Regions from separate parts of the Corynebacterium sp. CMW7794 genome, predicted to be linked through region 1. Evidence: riboswitches for the same ligand, from Rfam matches in the RefSeq annotation. Region 1 holds a riboswitch; each other region holds the start of a gene.

Region 1 (6,084 bases):
ACGCGGTTGGGAATTCGATGACATGATTGCACTCGCCGAGGCCGTGGGCTTCGTTACCGACTACACGTTCTCGTCGTGGGACCTCAAGCCCTTCGGACCCAATTCGACGTTCCTCGTGGTCGTCTTCCGTCGCCCCAACGCGAGCAGCTTGCTCGCATAGAACTGCGAGGAGCCCACGACGTCTAGCCCCATCGGCCCTGTCGATGGGGTTTTCGTGTGGGCGCGTCGGGGCGGGAGACACCGCGGGTGAGGATGTCAGTAAGCGACGTGCCGGCGGCTTCGGGAAGCGAGGAGACGCCTATGCTAAGAGCTGCGAAGAGAGAAACTGTCATGCCCCAGAAGCTCAAGGCACGCGCCAAAAGAAGCTAGGGGAACATATTTTGTTCTGGACAACCTGCGCCGGTTTCCACATGCAGTGGGCAAAATCGGCCCAGTTATCCACAGAGAATAATGCTTCTCACGAGCACCTCAGTGTCACCGGCACGCTCACGCCGCCGCACGAAGCTACCAGCGGCGGTCAGCCTGGTCGAAGAAGTCCACCTCGTGCCAACATGCCGCAAGGTAGGCGCGGGTGGCACGCGAGCGCGTGGCGGGGTCTGCGGCAGTGAGCGCTTCTTCGACGAGCGCGATGGCGGCACGCACGCCGGTGAGGAATTCCTCGCCGCCGTATTGCGTGATCCAGGCGTTGTAGGGATGCTCGGGCGAGTTCTGGGCCGCAAGGTGGAGGCCGACCTCAGCGTAGAGCCAGTAGCAGGGCAGGACCGCGGCAGCAGCGACGACGTAGTCGTCGGTGTGCGTCGTGGCGACAAGGAAGTCGGTGTAGGCGCTTGTCACCCGTGAAGGGGCGGTGAGCGCTGTGGAGGGGACCGTCGTGGTGTGGTGCGCAATCCAATCCTTGTGAAGGGACATCTCAATGGCGAGGCACTCGGCGGCACCCGAGGCCCAATGAAGCTGCGCGCCGGCGTCCGGTGCGAGGGCGGCTAAGCGCGCCAGCGCCTTCGAATACTGGTTGAGGTACTGCGCGTCCTGCGCCAGGTAAAAGGCGAAGTCCTCTTCGCGCAGCGTGCCGGTACCTAGCGCCTGGATGAAAGGCAGCTGCGTAATGGACTGCCAGGCGTCGCCGGTGAGTTCCCAGAGACGGGCCGTCTCCGGGCCCGCAGCGGAAACGTGGGGCGCGGGGGCGGCCGCAGTGCTCGTGACATCGCTGTAGAAGCGCGCCGGGACGGTGGAAGCTGCCGCCGCGAGGCGGCGGGCGCGGTGCCCATGGTCGACGGGGCCGTGGCCCTGGCCGACCTCAAGGGCGGCCGCGTGGGAGATGGCCTCGTGGAGCCAGCGGGTGGACCAGGAGAGGGCATCGGAAAGCGAGGCGCCGGCGCCGAGCCGGGTGGCCAACGCCGAGGAGAGGGAACACCCCGTGCCGTGGGTGTGCGGGGTGTCCACGCGCGGACAGGAGATGCGGTGGACGGCGCCGTCCGGGGTGACGACGGCGTTATCGGCGAGGTCGCCGCGCAGGTGCCCGCCCTTGACGATGACCGTGGTGCGGGTGTCGGCGGACCATGCGGTGGCGTGGGCGATGGCTTCCTCGAGCGTGGTGGCCTCGGCCGTCTGCGTGAGCACGGCGAGCTCCTTGAGGTTGGGCGTGACTACGGTGGCACGTGCGCACAGCTCGCGCACGGCGGCCTCCGCGTCGCGGTCGAGGAGGCGGTCGCCGCTCGTGGCCACCATGACGGGGTCGAGGACCACGGGCACGTCCGAGAGTTGGGCGAGAAAGCGTGAGACCTCCGCCACGATGGCGGCGCTGCCCAACATGCCAATCTTCACCGCGTCAATGGTGACGTCTGAGGCCACGGCGGTAAGCTGCGCGCGGAGGAACTCGACCGGCGGGGTGTGGACCTCGCGCACGCCCTGGGTATTCTGTGCGACGAGGGCGGTCACGGCGGACATGCCGTAGCCGCCTGCCGCGGCGATGGATTTGAGGTCTGCCTGGATGCCGGCCCCGCCCGTGGGGTCCGTTCCGGCGATGGAGAGTACGCGGGGTACTGCAGGAATGCGCGCCGAAGCAGGCGCGCCAATAACGGCGTCGTTCACAACGATCCCTTCGCTAGTTCTAACTCAGTGCAGGTTCGATGGGTGTTATCTCAGCCGCGGCTTCGAGCCTTGGCACCCCATGTTGCGCTCTCGACACTAACAAAGGACCGTAGGTGTGTGCGCGGTTTTGGGCATAAAAATCCCCCGTTCGCGATACAGCGAGACGGGGGAATGATGGGGAAGAGAAGACTTACGCGTCCTTGCCCATCTTGTTGCGGGCCAAACGCTGCTGGTCCGTGATTGCGAGGTTGCCGCGGACCGGGGAGACGGCATTGATGAGCCAGTTGAGGGCCACGATGGCGCGGGAACGGAAGCCGACGAGGTATGCGACGTGGAGAGCCAGCCAGGCGATCCATGCCGGGAAGCCGGTCATTTCGGTCTTGCCCATCTTCACCACAGCGTTGAAGCGGGAGATGACGGCCATGGAGCCCTTATCGAAGTAGTCGAAGGCCTCCTTTTCGTTGGCAGTGGACTCCTCATCCAGCTTGGCCTCGATGAGCTTGGCAGCGTGTGCGCCACCCTGCATGGCGACCTGTGCCAGGCCCGGCAGACGGTTAAGACCCATCATGTCGCCGATGACGTAGACGTTGGAGTACTCGCCCAGGGTGAGGTCCTCGTTAACCGGGACGCGGCCTGCGCGGTCGGTCTCGACGCCAGCTTGTTCGGCAACCATCTTGCCCAGCGGGGAAGCGGCAACACCGGCGGACCAGATCTTGACGCCAGCCTCGATGGTGGTCTCCTGTTCGGTCTTCATGTCCTTGTAGGTCACGGACTTCTCGTCCACGTTGGTGACCATGGCGTTGAGGCGTACGTCGACGCCCAGCTTCTCCAGCGTGCGCTGTGCTTTGCGGCCCAAGCGCTTGCCGAACGGCGGCAGGACCTGCGGTGCACCGTCGAGGAGGTAAATCTTCGCAGACGACGGCGAGAAGTTGGAGAACTGGCCGTTGAAGGAGCGCTTGGCCATCTCTGCGATCTGGCCGGTGAGCTCGACGCCGGTCGGGCCAGCACCGACGATGACGAAGGTGAGGAGCTTCTCGCGCTCAGCCGGGTCATCGGTCAGCTCTGCCTTCTCGAAGGCGGCAATGATGTTGGCGCGCAGCTCGAGCGCGTCATCCAGGGTCTTCATGCCCGGCGCGAACTCGGCGAAGTGGTCGTTGCCGAAGTAGGACTGGCCAGCGCCAGCGGCGACGATGAGGGAGTCGTACTCGAAGGTGCGCTCGGTGTTGTCCAGAGCCGCGGTGACGGTCTGGGCTTTGATGTCGATGTCCGTCACGTTGCCGTTGACGAAGTGGGCGTTGTCCTGGTCGCGCAGAATCTGGCGGGTGGACGGAGCGATCTCGCCGGAGGAGACGAGGCCGGTGGCTACCTGGTAGAGCATCGGCTGGAACAGGTGGTGGTTCTTCTTGTCGATGAGCGTGACGTCAACATCAGCGTTCTTCAAGGACTTGACGGCGTTTAAGCCGCCGAAGCCTGCACCAATAACGACGACGTGGTGGCGGCCGCCGTTGGGACGGAAAGCGTTCTCAGCCATGTGTGAGTAAAACCTCTCTTGTAAAGATATACAGCCGTGTTTTTAGCTACCCGGCTAGTGTAATAGGTTGCTCCTTGGTCGGCATAGTTTAGGTCACAAAATACTCCGGGCGCGCGGCCCCGCCTGGGCGCTGTGGCGCTCTGCGCCGCTTAAACTGGCGGGTATTGTCCGTCGTTCGCCGGTTCTAATGAGTAAGGGGCACCGTGAGCCATTCCCATCTTGACGCCATTGATGCGCAGCTGTGGCCAGGCGTGGCGGAGGTGCCCGTTCCTCGCTTTGGCGCGTGGCGTGCCCGGCGCGCGGAGGCTCAGTTTGCGCAGGCCTGCGACGCGGCGGGACTGGTACTAGAGGGCGCTGACGCTGACCTGCGGGTCGCGCATGACGCGCTCTTCGACCGCCTCGCGCACGGCGGCTGGGTAGGCTTCGCGGAGTCCTATCTCGCCGGAGAGTGGACGACGCCGGACTCCGCGCATCTCGTGCGTGTCCTCAAGCGCCTGCTCGGTGCTGGGTACGCACCCAAGACCCCCGCAGTGCCCGAATCGCCCGCGACGGGCGGGGAGCTGCCCACAGAGCTGGTAAAGCTCTACGCCGGGGATCGCGTGAGCCACCAGGGCGGAATTTTTTCCACGGGCGTGCCGACGACGGTTCGCGAGTCAGTGCCGGCCTATGAGCGCTCCGGCGCCAAGGAGCACTTCGTCGACGTCACCCATCTGTCGGAGCCCACCGCCGTCGACCGCGAGGATTTGCGCTCCGCCCAAGAGCGCGCCGCAGCCTGGCTTGCCGATGCCACCCGTGTCGGCGCCGGCTCCCACGTCCTGGTTTTCCCGGCGACGGGTCTCCAGGCCGCCGTTCAGGCGGCCGAGCGCCGCGCTGTCGTCGATATTCTTACGGCTGACCCCGAGCGTGCCGAGGCCGTCCGCGAGCATCTCGTGCTCGCTGGTGTCTCTGACAACGTGGCCTGCCAAGATATCGAGCACCTCGTGCCGAGCCCGCAGGAATGGCGCGGTCGGTATGACGCGATCATCTCCATCGAGGCCCTGGAATCCCTGGGCAGTCGGGAGCGTGGACGCTACGTGCAGGCCATCGACCGGCTTCTCGATGCCAGCGGCCGCGCCGTGATCCAAACGACCGTCGCCACGGAGCAGATGACCGGCCCCGGTCGCGACGCGCTGCAGGCGCTCAAGGCCTACGTGTGGCCCGGTCTTGGCCTGCTCACCGTCCCCGAGATCAACAAGTTGGTCGAGCGTAGCACCGGCCTGCGCATTGTGGCCCAGACCCACACCGGACCGCACTACCGAGAGTCTCTCGAGCAGGAGCGCTCCTTCTTCGTGGGCCACCTCCGCGAGGCCGCCGCCGCCGGCTTCGACCCGGTCTACCGCCGCCTGTGGACCTATCAATTCGCGCTGCGCGAGGCGCTCTTCGCGCTCGGCATGGCGGACTCCGTCCAGTTCACGCTCGTCCACCGCAATCGCGGCGGCCGCCGTTAGGCCAGCCGAGCTCGCACACGAGAAATCCCCCGCGCTCCTGTTCGCGGGGGATTGGTCTGTGCGGAGTGTGGGGTTTAGACCTCGGTGAGGTCGACCTTGCTCATCTCGCGCATCGCGATGATAGCGACCAGGGAGAGGGCGGAGACGATGATGAGGTAGTAGCCGACGGCGGCGACACCCTGCGTCTTCACCAGCCAGGTGGCGATGAATGGCGCAACCGCAGCGCCCAGGATGGAGGAGACGTTGTACGCGATACCGGAGCCGGTGTAGCGGACGTTGGTCGGGAACAGCTCAGGCAGGACCGCAGACATCGGACCGAAGATGAGGCCCATGATGAACATGCCGAGCGTGAGGAAGGCCAGGACGGAACCGGTGGTCGCCGTTTCGATGTCTAGGAAGAACGGGAACGTGAAGCCGAAGGCTATCATGATGGCGGAGGTCACCGTGAGGACCGGCTTGCGGCCATACTTATCAGCCAGCAGCGAGGCGACAGGGATGCCGACTATGAAGGCGAAGATGGAGATCAGCTGGATTTCCAGGAACTGGATGTACGGGATGTTCAGGCCCAGGCCTTTGGAGCTATCGCCGATGCCGTAGGACAGGATCCAGGTGGTGACCAGGTAGAACAGCGTGTAGCAGGACACCATGACGAAGGTGCCGATGAGGGTGGGGAGCCATGCAGTCTTGAAAACCTCGAGGATGGGGGACTTGGCCTTCTTGCCGGAGTCCACAGCCTGCTGGAAGACCGGAGTTTCTTCCAGCTTCAGGCGGACGTAGAGGCCGATGAGGACCATCACCGCAGAGCTCAGGAACGGCAGGCGCCAGCCCCACTCCATGAACGTGCCCGTCGTGTCGCCACGGTGGTAGTCCATGGTGGCGACCAAGGTGAGGAAGAAGCCATTAGCGAGAAAGAAGCCGAACGGGGCGCCGAACTGCGGCCACATGGCGGCCTTCGCACGCTTGCCGTCTTCGGCGGTC
Region 2 (6,084 bases), on a different contig from region 1:
GTCCCAGCGGTGGCCGGCCGGAGTCCTTCGTGGGGGTGGCACGGAAAGGACCGCAGCCGACGTAGTCGAGGACGTCCGCGTACTGGTTGGCGTCCTCGATGAGGGACAGGGTGCCGGTCGTGAGCCCGATGAGTGCGTCGGGGCCGAGGAGCTCGCGGGCCGCGCGGACGGAGAGATCGTCCTGGCCCAGGTGGACACCGGCGACGGGGAAGCCCGCCTCGCGCAGGGCGAGGGCGACGTCGACTCGGTCGTCGATGACGACGGCGGTGCCTGGGTTCGCGGCGTGGACGGCGGTGGACACAGCCGCGCCGAGGTCATAGAGGTCGCGCGCCGAAATGGGCTTCGAACGTACTTGGATGACCCCGGCCCCACCTGAAGCAGCTGCGGCGGCGCGGCGGGCGAGGGCATCGGAAGGCTCGGAACCTGTCACAAAGTAACAGCGCAGATCGGCGCGCATGGATTAAACCTCCTGGTAGATTTCGGAGCCGGCGGCGCGGAACTCGGCGGCTTTGAGGGCTTCTCCTGCTGCTTCTGCGGACGCGCCAGCGGGCGCAGGCATGGTGGGCATGCCGAGCTTCGCGCCGAAGGTGTCGCGAATGTCCTGGCTGATGCGCATGGAGCAGAACTTCGGGCCGCACATGGAACAGAAGTGGGCCGTCTTCGCAGGCTCGGCCGGCAGGGTTTCGTCGTGGTAGGCCTGCGCGGTATCCGGATCGAGGGAGAGCGCGAACTGGTCGTGCCAGCGGAACTCGAAGCGGGCCTTGCTCATCGCGTCGTCCCAGGCGCGGGCGCCGGGGTGCCCCTTGGCGACATCGGCGGCATGGGCCGCCAGCTTATACGTAATGACGCCGGTCTTCACGTCGTCGCGGTTGGGCAGGCCGAGGTGCTCCTTCGGCGTGACGTAGCAGAGCATCGCCGTGCCGCCCATCGCGATGTGGGCCGCACCGATGGCCGAGGTGATGTGGTCGTAGCCGGGCGCGATATCGGTGACGAGGGGACCGAGGGTATAGAAGGGGGCATCGGAAGCCCAGTCCTGCTCCAGCTCGTTGTTTTCCTGAATCATATTGAGCGGGACGTGGCCGGGGCCCTCGACCATGACCTGGACGTCGTACTCCCAGGCGCGACGGGTGAGCTCGCCGATGGTCTTCAGCTCCGCAAACTGCGCGGTGTCGTTGGCGTCCGCGAGGCAGCCGGGGCGCAGGCCGTCGCCGAGGGAGAAGGCGACGTCGTAGCGGGAGAAGATCTCGCAGAGCTCGTCGAAGTTCTCATAAAGGAAGGACTCCTTGTGGTGGGCGAGGCACCAGCCTGCCATGATGGAGCCGCCGCGGCTGACGATGCCGGTGACGCGCTCGGTGGTGAGCGGAATGTAGGGAAGCAACACGCCGGCGTGGATGGTCATGTAGTCCACGCCCTGTTCGCATTGCTCGATGACGGTGTCACGGAAGATCTCCCAGGTGAGGTCCTCCGCGATGCCGTTTACTTTTTCCAGTGCCTGGTAGATAGGCACCGTGCCAATGGGGACAGGGGAGTTGCGCAGGATCCACTCGCGGGTCGTGTGGATATCGTCGCCCGTGGAGAGATCCATGACGGTGTCCGCGCCCCAGCGAGTGGCCCAGCGCAGCTTTGACACTTCTTCCTCGATGGAGCTTGTGACCGCCGAGTTGCCGATGTTGGCGTTGATCTTGGTGAGGAACTTCCGGCCGATGATCATGGGCTCGGACTCGGGGTGGTTGATGTTGTTGGGGATGATGGCGCGCCCGCGGGCGACCTCGGAGCGGACGAACTCTGGATCGCAGTGCTCGCGCAGGGCGACGAATTCCATTTCCTTGGTGATAATGCCCTGGCGGGCGTAGTGCATTTGGGTGACGCGTTTGGTCCCCCTACGTGGCGTGGGCTTTGTGCCCTTCCATTCCTGGGACGCGGCACCACGCTTCTGGGCAGACTTGCCGTCGTCAGCGAGATCGCGTGCGCGGCCCTCGTATTCTTCGGTGTCGTTACGCTCTTCGATCCATGCTTGTCGCAGGGGCGGAAGCCCTTGCGTGGGATCGCATTCCGGGCCGCGGGTGCGGTAGATGCGGAAAGACTCGTTGGGGCCGGTGGGGGAGTCGTCGAGTTGGATTTCGGTTTCCGGGACCTCGAGACCCTTCTCACGGATCGGCGAGTAGGAGTGCTTGGGGTGGATTTCTTGCTCATGGGTAGCCGACATGGGCCTGACCTCTCTTCCTTCGCTGGTGCTAACCAGACAGGTTCGAACGGTGCGGCCGCGGTTCCAGCGGCCATCTCAGCCCGCTTCCATGCGGGCTCCCGTGGGGATAAGTGCGAGTCCTAGACTAAACACAAGGCCTCGGGTTTGTCAGCGATTTGAGAGATTTTGTTTGGGTGCAGGGGTTATGGAACAATAGATGGCTGTTCTATGTAACAGGCACGAACCGGTCAGCTTCCCTGAGGAAGCGCTTGGGTCCTCTGTCTTAAATTGAAAAGGAAAATCAATGACCAACAAGATTGATCTGCTGGACAAGGCCTCGCTGCGCGAGGACATCCCGAACTTCCGCCCGGGCGACACCCTTGACGTCAACGTCAAGGTCATCGAGGGCACCACCGAGCGTACCCAGCTGTTCAAGGGTGTCTGCATCCGCCGTCAGGGCGCTGGCATCCGCGAGACCTTCACCGTCCGTAAGGTTTCCTTCGGTATCGGCGTCGAGCGTACCTTCCCGGTGCACTCCCCGAACATCGCCTCCATCGAGGTCGTTCGCCGTGGCCGTGTCCGCCGTGCGAAGCTGTACTACCTGCGCGACCTGCGCGGCAAGAAGGCTCGCATCAAGGAGCGCCGCTAGTTCTAGCGCGCTGTTACCGCCTCGTCTCCTGTGCTGGAGCGGGGCGGTTCCGCCGTTTTATGCGGGGCTACACGGCACGGCTTAGAATTCCCTCGTGACGCTCTCTGCTCTCCGCTCTGTGCTTGCCTGCCTTCTGGTCGCTGTGATTGCCGTGCTTTCGGTGCATGCGGCCCCGCGCGCGGTCGCACGCCAGTGCACGGCCATTCACGTTCTGCAGGCGGCCGGCACGGGATTTAGCGCGCGGTATTACACCGCGGAGCCGGTGGGGCTCGACTTCAGCGGGTGGAATCCCGTAGATACGCTCCAGATTCGTCTCGGCGCAGATGATGTGAGCGGTACGAATATCCAATATCCGGCCTCCCTCGGCCGATTCAGCGCTTTCCAACCCAACGCGCTGGGTTCGGAAGCCGCGACCTATGGTGAATCCGTGCGTGCAGGCGTCGAGGACGCGCGCCGCGAGCTCGAGTACGTCGAGCGTGCGTGCCCTTCCACGCGCTACATGGTGATTGGCTACTCCCAGGGTGCCTCGGTCGCCGGTGATATCGCCGCAGAGATTTCCGCCGGCCGCGTGAAGGGCGTAACGCCTGACGATGTCGCCGCGGTCATCCTTGTTGCCGACCCCGGCCGCGCACGGCTCGGCGCCCCACCTGCACGACCCGCGAAGCTCTACGGTCCGGTGCCCGCGGGCACACGCGCGGCGAATGGCGAGATCATCCTCGACGGCGGGACGGGCGTGAGCGCTGGTCGCGAGGGCATGACCGGCCAGCGCCCCGGAAACTTCGCAGGCATGGAGGGCAAGGTTGTCTCCCTGCGCAATAACACGGACATGGCATGTGCGACGCCCTCGGATACCATCGTGCGCGATATCGCGGACTACGCCAATCGCGTCGAATAGGAGGGCCCTCGGATACGTTGACGCCCCGCGTGGTGGAGCGCTTCCTCGCCGGGATGTCAGAGGGCAAAGATGTGGGCGCGGCCTTGGCCGAGTCGGGTGCGTCCGTCCTCCAGGTGCCCACACTCGTGGCGACCGTGGCGGAGTTGTCCCAGTACTACCTGATTCTCGAGTCGCATACGCACCCGGGACTATCTATTGAGCAGCTCGTGGGTATCGGGCTCATCGCGGCGTTGCCCAACCTTGCGTATGAGGGCGCGATGTCGGACTATCTCATCCCGGTGCTCGAGGTCGCGTCCGAGCCGCTGAACTCGATAAGCCCCGAGGTCGGCGCCTGGTTCGACGTAGCAGTCGAGGGCTTCAAGGCCGTCGATGCCGCCGAATCCGTCTACTGGCAGGCCTATCACTTGGGACTCGCGCCGCAGCTGGACACGCCCACGCAGCTGCGCCAGCGTGCGGCGAAGCAGGTCACGACGCAGCTCGTCGCGCAGCTTCAACACGCGGCGGGATTGGATGCGGCGATGGCGGATCCAGCCAACCAAGGAACCATCAACTCGCTGCGCGTCGCCGGCGACTTCGGCTATACGCACGTGTCCTACTTCGAGCAGGGCTTCTACGTCGACGGCAAGCTAGGCCGCGACTGGGCGGACGAGTGGCTGCTTGAGGTCGCGCGGGGAGTGCTGCGGGAGCGCTAAATGTCGCGCTGACGCGATGCGTAGCCGACGGCGAGACTTGGGCATCCGAGGGATCTGCAGTACGCGGCGAGTCGTGTTGTAGGCTTTAGCCCGTGACTAATAATGCTGTACCCGCATCCGGTGACTCGCACGTGCCGGGTGTGCCGGATGAGACCAGATCGAAGAACGAGAAGAAGCAGAAGAAGCAGCTGCCGTGGCTGGTAGAGACTCTGCTCATCGTCGTCGCGGTGCTCGCGGTGGTGGGTTTGGTGCAAAACACTATCGGCCGCCAGTACGTCATTCCGTCCGCGTCCATGGAGCCGACGCTGCATGGCTGCCAGGGATGCACGGGCGACCGCATCTTCGTCGAGAAGGTCAGCTACTACGGGGATAAGCATCCGGAGCCGGGCGATGTTGTGGTCTTCAAGGGCACGGACTCGTGGAATGGCGCGTATACCTCGCCGCGCTCGGATAACCCGACCATCCACAAGATTCAGGACGCACTGTCCTACGTCTCGCTGACGCCACCGGATGAGAACACGCTGGTCAAGCGCGTCATTGCGACGGGTGGCCAGACGGTCTCGTGCCAGGCGGGCGACCCGGCCGTTATGGTCGACGGCAAGCCTATCGATCAGTCCTATATCCAGAACCCGCCCACGTACCCCGTCGATGAGTCGAACGGCTCGGAGGAGTGCGGCGGCCCGTACTTCGGTCCGATCACCGTGCCGGAGGGCAACTATTGGGTGATGGGCGATAACCGCACGAACTCGCTTGATTCGCGTTACCACATGCAAGACGAATACCAGGGCACGATCCCGGAGGAGAATATTCGCGGCAAGGTTTCCTTCATCTTCTTCCCGTTCACGCGCATTGGCGGCGTTGATGCCATCGACATCCAGGGCTGACACTCACCGCCTGCCGCGCGAACCTCAGCGCATTACGCTGGGGCAATCCGTGCGGGATGACGCCTCATGGCTGCTGAAAACCATGCTCGCCGCCTTCGTACTGTTGGCGGTGGGATCGGCGCTCATCGGACGCATCTACGTTATCCCGTCGGGGTCCATGGAACCGACGCTCCACGGGTGCCAGGGCTGCAACGGGGACCGCATCGCGGTGGAAAAAGTGAGCTACTACTTCGCAGATCCCAAGCCCGGGGATGTCGTCGTCTTCGAAGGCGAGCCCTCGTGGAACACGACGTATGAGCTGCAGCGATCGCATAACGTGTTTATTCGCGGCCTGCAGAACCTCTTCGCCGCGGCGGGCCTTATTCAGGGCGACGCGAATATCCTCGTCAAGCGCGTCATCGCGACCGAAGGCCAGACGGTCTCGTGCCAGGCGGGGGACCCCGGCATCATGGTTGATGGCCAGGCGCGCACGGAGCCGTACGTGCTTCAGCCCCCGCAGAATCCTATTTCGCCGGAGACGGGCTCGCTGGCCTGCGGCGGCGATTACTTCGGACCGGTCACAGTACCCGAGGACCACATCTGGGTCATGGGAGATAACCGCACGAACTCCGCAGATTCCCGCGCGCACTTGGGTGACGCGGAGCAAGGCACCATTCCGGTCGACAACGTGCGCGGCAAGGTTCGTGCCATCGTCATGCCGTTGAGCCGCATCGGCACCGTTGAGCATGCGCACGCTTAAACAGCAGCGCACCTACGAGGTCGCGCTCGCCCAAGCCGGC
Region 3 (6,084 bases), on a different contig from region 1:
GTGACGTAGACGACTTCATCGGCAGCCCGGCTGGCGTTATACGCGCGAACGCCAAAGAAGCCCGCGATGCCAAGGATAAGCAAACCCAACAGCAGGCTCACGATGATGAGCGCAATCTTCGTGCCGTTGCCGCCCTGCTGCGGCGCGGGCGCGTACGTCGGCGCATAACCCTGCGACCCATACCCCGACTGCGCGTAGCCCTGCTGGCCTACGTCCTGGGGTGCGTAGCCAGCACCATAGGCACCGCCAGCAGCGCCGGCAGCGGAAGCACCCGGCGCGGCGGCGTCGCCGGCACCAACCGGCGGGAACTGAGTGGTCTCGAAAGAGTCCGAATCATGCGAAGGGAACGAGGGAGATTGAGGAGAGGTAGTCACCCTCCTGGTTTATACCCCGCCCCCGATATGAACCGCCTTTATGTGCAGCGTAGGGCCGATAGACGGTCTTAGAGTAACCAACGCCACGGGAACCATCTCACCCACCCAAAAGCGGCCCCTACGGCCGAGATAGGCGCAAACACAAAATGCGGCGGACCGCCCCACCCGCACTACTCACTGGGCGGCGTGATTGTGAACTCGACGGGCAAGCTCACCGCCAACTATTGGCTGGCCGAGGTCTCCTCTCCGGAGGCCGACCGCTCCCCCGTGAAGGCGATTTCCGCATCCATGATCTAGACATGCTCTCCGGCTACTGCACGACGAGGCCACGCGCCCGGGCGGGGTGGGCTTCGACCCCAAGGCGCTGCCGGAGCCCTGCCGCAGTTCGCCGGCTGCACGCCGGCAACGGCTGCGCGCATGTGGAAATCGCTCGCGCTGCTCGACCACGCCGCGCGCCTACGGGACCCACGTGCAGCTGCGCACGACTCTATGGGCGAACGCCATCATTGAACGCCGCCTGGAGCAGCTGCGCGAGCAGGTGCGGCTTGTCTTCGGTGCGCTGCCGGACGACAGCTACCCGGAGCTAATGGTCCAGCACACCCGCGACGTCGATGCCGCCGACTACTACAGGCCGGGGCGCGCCTCAGCGCTCGCGGGCTGAGGCGCGCTGTGCGGCCTCCCACGTGGCCGCGTCCCACACCCACGACAGATCCGCCGCGACAGTCTGGCGCGCAAAGTGTTCGCGCTCCTGGGTCTCCCAGGTCTCGAACCATTCCGCGTAGTCCGGATCGCGCTCGAGGGCGCGGGCGCGGCGAGCCTCGCGCGGGCCGTCGATAAAGAGCGTGACCACCCCGCCGCGCTCCCGGGCGGCGGCAACGGAATCCTCGGTGATGGCACCGACGCCCTCCACGATGAGGTCATCGCGTACGTCGAGTCCTGCCCATTCACCCGGCGCGCTCGCCTCCCAGTCCCAGCGCCAGTAGCCCGGATTGTGTTCGCGCAGCACCTGCGAGGTCACCATCTCGGATCCTGCAGCCAGCCCTCGCCAGCCGGGATAGAACTCATCGAGGTGCACGACCCTCCACCCCGTGCGCTCGGCCAGGGAGGCCGCGGCCCACGTTTTGCCGGCGCCCGAGGGGCCGTCGATGAGCACCGTCATGGGGCGCATCGGCCGCTTGCGCGAGGCCGCAAGGGTGAGGGTATCGGTCAAAAGTCGGTCAAGTTGACTGTCAAAGTCCATGTTGTCCGCGCGAAAGGTTTCGCGCTGTCCATCCTTTGCGTGTACGGCGCGCCACCGCAGGCATGCGGTGCCGCACCAGGGAAGTCGTACCTGCCAGTCTAAGGGACTTAAGTCCCCGCGCGCTGCGGCTTAACTATCGCTAGAGGCCAAAGAGACGCCACGTTCCGCAGGCCACCGCAATGATGACGGGCAATGCCGCCGCCCCCACGGCTGCGGCCATGACCCACCAATCGCGGGCACGCAGGTGCGAGGCCACCGCCCACGTTCGCACCCGGCCGCCCGGGGCTGGGCGCCCAAAGCCGCGGGCCTCCATCGCTGTGGCGAGCTTGCCGCCGCGGCGCAGTGCGAGGACGAGCAGGCTAAAACTCATGGTGGCTAGGTGCCGGATGCGCCCCACGTCCGCGATGCCGCGGGCACGCCGCGCGCGAGCGAGCGAGTCCCAATCATCCTTAAACAGGGTGAGCATGCGCACGCCGGCGACTGCGCCGATGACAAAGCGGGAGGGAAGGTGCCAGATTTGCGCGAGGCCGTCGCCCAGCTCCGTGGGGTCGATATCGCGGGCCAGCACAATCACCGGCAACGCGACAGCAAAGACACGCAGCATGATGGCTCCCGCCAGTCCCACGGAATTCTCACTGACGGTCACCAGCCAGAAGGAGAAGTAGACCTCACCGCCCTCCTTGCCGTAGAGCAGCATGGATATCCCAGATAGCGGCGCGATGATCCACAGCGGCAGCGCCGCGCGTACCAGCCGGGACCAGCTCATCCCGCACAGCGGAGCGAGAAGCACCGTCACCGCGACGGACACGGCGGCCGAGAGCCAGTCAATGGTCAGCAAGATCGGTGTGGTGACCAGGAACGTCGCCACCAGGCGCGTGAGCGGATTAACGCCGCGTACGAGGTTAGGCATGGGTACTGCCTCCCGCCTGGCCAGTGTGCGCGCTAACGGTCACGCGGTGGTCACCCAGCGCCGCCAAGAATAACGGGTCGTGGGTAATGGAGACCAGCGTCGTGCCCTCGTTCGCGAGCTCACGCAACATGCGCACGAGCTCTGCAAAAGTCGTGGGATCCTGGCCGAAGGTGGGCTCGTCAAGCAGCAGCACGGACGGCGCGGCGACGAGCGCCGTAGCCACCGAGAGCCGGCGCTTCTCTCCGCCGGACAGAGTAAAAGGGTTTGCGTCCACGAGGTGGGTAAGCCGCAGGCGCTCGAGGAGCTCGCCCACGCGCGATTGAGAGGCGGCATCGGAAGTACCCATCACGCCCGGACCGACACGCATCTCTTCGCCCACGGTGCGGGCGACGAACTGGTGCTCTGGATTTTGAAAGACGACGCCCAGGCGCTGAGCCAGGTCGCGCGAGCGCCACGTCGAAGGCTCGCCGCGCAGCCCGCGCCGCACGGACTCGGCCACGCCAATCTCCCCGCCGCAGCTGGGAAGCAGGCCCGCCATGGTCATCAACCACGTGGTTTTCCCAGAGCCGTTCGCACCCGTGATGACGGTGGAATACCCCTGCGGGACACGCACACTGCGGGGCGGGCCGAAACGCGTCACAAGGTTGTTCGACCACAGCGCGGCCTCGGCATCTGCCGGGGCGGGCACGGCGACGGGCAAGCCGGTGACGGCGCGCGCGGCCGTCACCGCTCCGTATGCGCCGTCTTCGACGATGCGCCCCCGGTCCAGGCGCACCGCGCGATCCAGCAGGCCGGACCACGCGGAATACTGGTGTTCCACCACGACCAACGTCGCTCCCGTGGCACGGACGATCCGCTCGACGGCCACGACCACGTCGCGCGCGCCCTGTGGATCGAGGTTGGCCGTCGGCTCGTCAAGCAAGATGAGCCCGGCGCCCATGGCAATGACTCCGGCGAGCGCCAGGCGCTGTTTCTGTCCACCGGACAGGCGTTGGGTGGGGTGGTCAAGCGGCACATCCAGGCCAACGAGGTCCAGGGCGTGTTCGACGCGCGGCCATATCTCCGCGCGCGGTAGGCCGAGATTCTCGCAGCCAAATGCCGCGTCGCGGCCCACAGTGGCCGCAATAACCTGCGATTCCGGATCCTGGAGAACGAGCCCGGCCGGGGTCTGCGGGTTCAAGGTGAGGTGGCCTACTTGCTGCCCGTCCTCGTCGCCACCAAGAACGCCGGCGAGCGCAGCCAAGAGCGTGGATTTACCGGAACCGGAATCCCCGCACAACAAGACTCGCTCGCCTGGGGCGATGTCGAGGTCAATATCGTCCAATGCGGGGGTCGCGCGGCCCGCGTGGGTCCACCCGAAGCCGCGCAGGGTGATCTGAGTCGTCATAGACAAGCAAAAACTACGCGGCTACTTGGCGCGGGCTTCGCGGCCTACAGCAAAGCGGTCGAGAGCACCCGTGGCCGCCAGGGCACGCGTTAGCAGGTGGCCGACGACGCCGGCCAGGATAGCGCCCGAGATAATCAAGCAGACCAGGTAGATGATGAGGAACTCCGGTCCTTTAGCCAGGTTGCCGGAGGTAAACAGCTCAAGGCACCACGCGCCAACACCGGCGAGTGCGCCGCCAAGCATGGCGATGCCCAGGCCGAATCTGCGGTATGCGAAAACGATGAGGACAAGCTCAATGCCGATGCCTTGGGCGAGGCCCGAGTAAATGGTGGACCAGCCCCATTGGCTGCCCATCACGGCAGAGACCGATGCCGCGAGCACCTCAACGTAGAGAGCCGCACCCGGCTTGCGGATGATGAGCGCGCCCAGCACGCCGCCAATCAACCAGATACCCGTGGCCAGGCCGCCTAGGCCCGGCGTGAGGGCATCCATGGCCATGTACCAGGCGTAGCCCACAGAGTTCCAGAAAACGAAGATGAGGCCGCAGGCCACCGCCAGCACGGTGGCGACAATGATGTCCACCACGCGCCAGCGCAGTGAGCGGCGCGGGGCCGAAGTAGTAGCGGTTGCGGGCGCAGATGTCGCGCTCATGATTCCTCCCTTATCGCCGGCATTATCCGGATCAGGTTCGACGGTTCGCCGATGCAGCACTGAGCGAGTCCATGTCACTCGCTAGCTGCTGCGGCATCTCAGCCCCGCCTACGCGGAGCACCCGTGTCACGTGTGAAATTTAAGTGGTGTTTGCCCCCATCACTTAGCCAAATCCGGCGATGGGGTGGAAAACATCTTTATCTTAACAGCCACCACTCCCTCGAAAGCACGTGGATGGGGCAATAGCTGGCAACAGTTTTTCTTCACGCGCTAGCAAGATTTTGTGCCCTTTGATAGGACACGCTGAGAATTTCGCCCATGTCGCGCACCATCATTCCAGACTTTCATCGCAACAGCATGCTTACGGGTGCTTTCTTTCGCCTCAGCCGTAAGCCGTGCGGCTTCTTCGCGCTGCTTGTCCGCGCGTGGATTTAGCTCAGCGCTATTGGAGGGGAAAATGACTTCAACCACGATGTTGAGTTCGTCTGGGCTTACTCCTGCCTAATAGGCCATGGTTTCCCGGATCTCGTCGGCGGCATGGGCTAGTCGCTTAGTCTGCGACACAGCTCCCAGCTCGGCGCATTCCAGCACCCACACGTCACTCGTGCCTCCTTCTGCGGTAACTGTGTACGTCTTGGCCATTATCTCCACCCACCCTTTCCTCGTTCCTGCGCACATTGACCGAAGACCTTTTTCGCTGTCACATCGTCGATCTCGCGGTATCTGCCGAGCGCTCGGGTGGTGTTGCCCTCCCGGTAGGCATCATGGCGAGTAAGGGCGATTTCCTCAAATTCAAGACTGCCTCGTTTGGCTTCATCCTTCAGCTTTTGATGGCAGCGGAGTGCTTCATGCCCATCAGTCGACTATCGATGTCTATTGCGAGTAGACATTCCCAAAGATGGTAATTCTGCCCTATTTCGGTCACAGCGCAGCACAAAGCCCCGGCTTTCCCTGCCACATGCGGTGGCGAAGGAAGCCGGGGCTTCGCGAAATTAAAGCAAACCAAGCTTGAAGTGCTGGCCCGCCTGGCAGTGGCGCCAGGCAGGGCTGGGGCGAGAACTAGAAGGTGAAGTCCTCGTCCAGCGGGACGGAGGCGCCGGTGAATTCACCGAACCCGTCGTCGCCGTAGATGGAATCACCGTACGTCGGGATGGAGTATGCCGCGTTGCGGGCAGCCTCCGTCGGCTTGACGGTGATGTTGCGGTAGCGCGAGATACCGGTACCGGCCGGGATGAGCTTACCGATGATGACGTTCTCCTTCAGGCCAATGAGCTGATCGGAGCGCTTGTTGATAGCGGCGTCGGTGAGGACGCGGGTCGTCTCCTGGAAGGAGGCGGCCGACAGCCAGGACTCGGTGGCCAGCGACGCCTTGGTGATACCCATGATCTCCGAACGGAGCTGGGCGGGCTCGCCGCCCTCGGCGACCTGCTTGGCGTTGACCTGCTTGGCCTCAGAGAGGTCAACCAGCGTGCCTGGCAGGAACTCCGTGGAGCCCGCGTCGATGACGGTACCGCGACGCAGC

The links. A riboswitch is a leader RNA that binds a small molecule or an ion and turns the genes downstream of it on or off. The one in region 1 is predicted to bind thiamine pyrophosphate.
Region 2: linked by a shared signal. The riboswitch ahead of thiC (phosphomethylpyrimidine synthase ThiC) and the one ahead of HMPREF3227_RS08720 (bifunctional hydroxymethylpyrimidine kinase/phosphomethylpyrimidine kinase) in region 1 are both predicted to bind thiamine pyrophosphate.
Region 3: linked by a shared signal. The riboswitch ahead of HMPREF3227_RS09305 (ECF transporter S component) and the one ahead of HMPREF3227_RS08720 (bifunctional hydroxymethylpyrimidine kinase/phosphomethylpyrimidine kinase) in region 1 are both predicted to bind thiamine pyrophosphate.

What each region holds. Positions count from the first base shown of each region.
Region 1 is NZ_KQ961757.1:17,136-23,219, forward strand. Features, by position in the region: gene HMPREF3227_RS08715 (class I SAM-dependent methyltransferase) at 1-160, shown strand, start outside; gene HMPREF3227_RS08720 (bifunctional hydroxymethylpyrimidine kinase/phosphomethylpyrimidine kinase) at 505-2,088, opposite strand; TPP riboswitch at 2,076-2,178, opposite strand; gene HMPREF3227_RS08725 (NAD(P)/FAD-dependent oxidoreductase) at 2,279-3,619, opposite strand; gene HMPREF3227_RS08730 (SAM-dependent methyltransferase) at 3,823-5,106, shown strand; gene HMPREF3227_RS08735 (MFS transporter) at 5,181-6,084, opposite strand, start outside.
Region 2 is NZ_KQ961763.1:35,598-41,681, reverse strand. Features, by position in the region: gene HMPREF3227_RS09940 (thiamine phosphate synthase) at 1-457, opposite strand, end outside; gene thiC (phosphomethylpyrimidine synthase ThiC) at 461-2,206, opposite strand; TPP riboswitch at 2,203-2,318, opposite strand; gene rplS (50S ribosomal protein L19) at 2,490-2,834, shown strand; gene HMPREF3227_RS09925 (cutinase family protein) at 2,929-3,729, shown strand; gene HMPREF3227_RS09920 (hypothetical protein) at 3,747-4,421, shown strand; gene lepB (signal peptidase I) at 4,553-5,305, shown strand; gene lepB (signal peptidase I) at 5,388-6,044, shown strand; gene HMPREF3227_RS09905 (ribonuclease HII) at 6,031-6,084, shown strand, end outside.
Region 3 is NZ_KQ961759.1:60,526-66,609, reverse strand. Features, by position in the region: gene HMPREF3227_RS09330 (hypothetical protein) at 1-374, opposite strand, end outside; gene HMPREF3227_RS13360 (hypothetical protein) at 844-1,035, shown strand; gene HMPREF3227_RS09320 (isopentenyl transferase family protein) at 1,018-1,584, opposite strand; gene HMPREF3227_RS09315 (energy-coupling factor transporter transmembrane component T family protein) at 1,754-2,524, opposite strand; gene HMPREF3227_RS09310 (ABC transporter ATP-binding protein) at 2,517-3,911, opposite strand; gene HMPREF3227_RS09305 (ECF transporter S component) at 3,933-4,562, opposite strand; TPP riboswitch at 4,552-4,697, opposite strand; gene HMPREF3227_RS09300 (DNA-directed RNA polymerase subunit beta') at 5,622-6,084, opposite strand, start outside.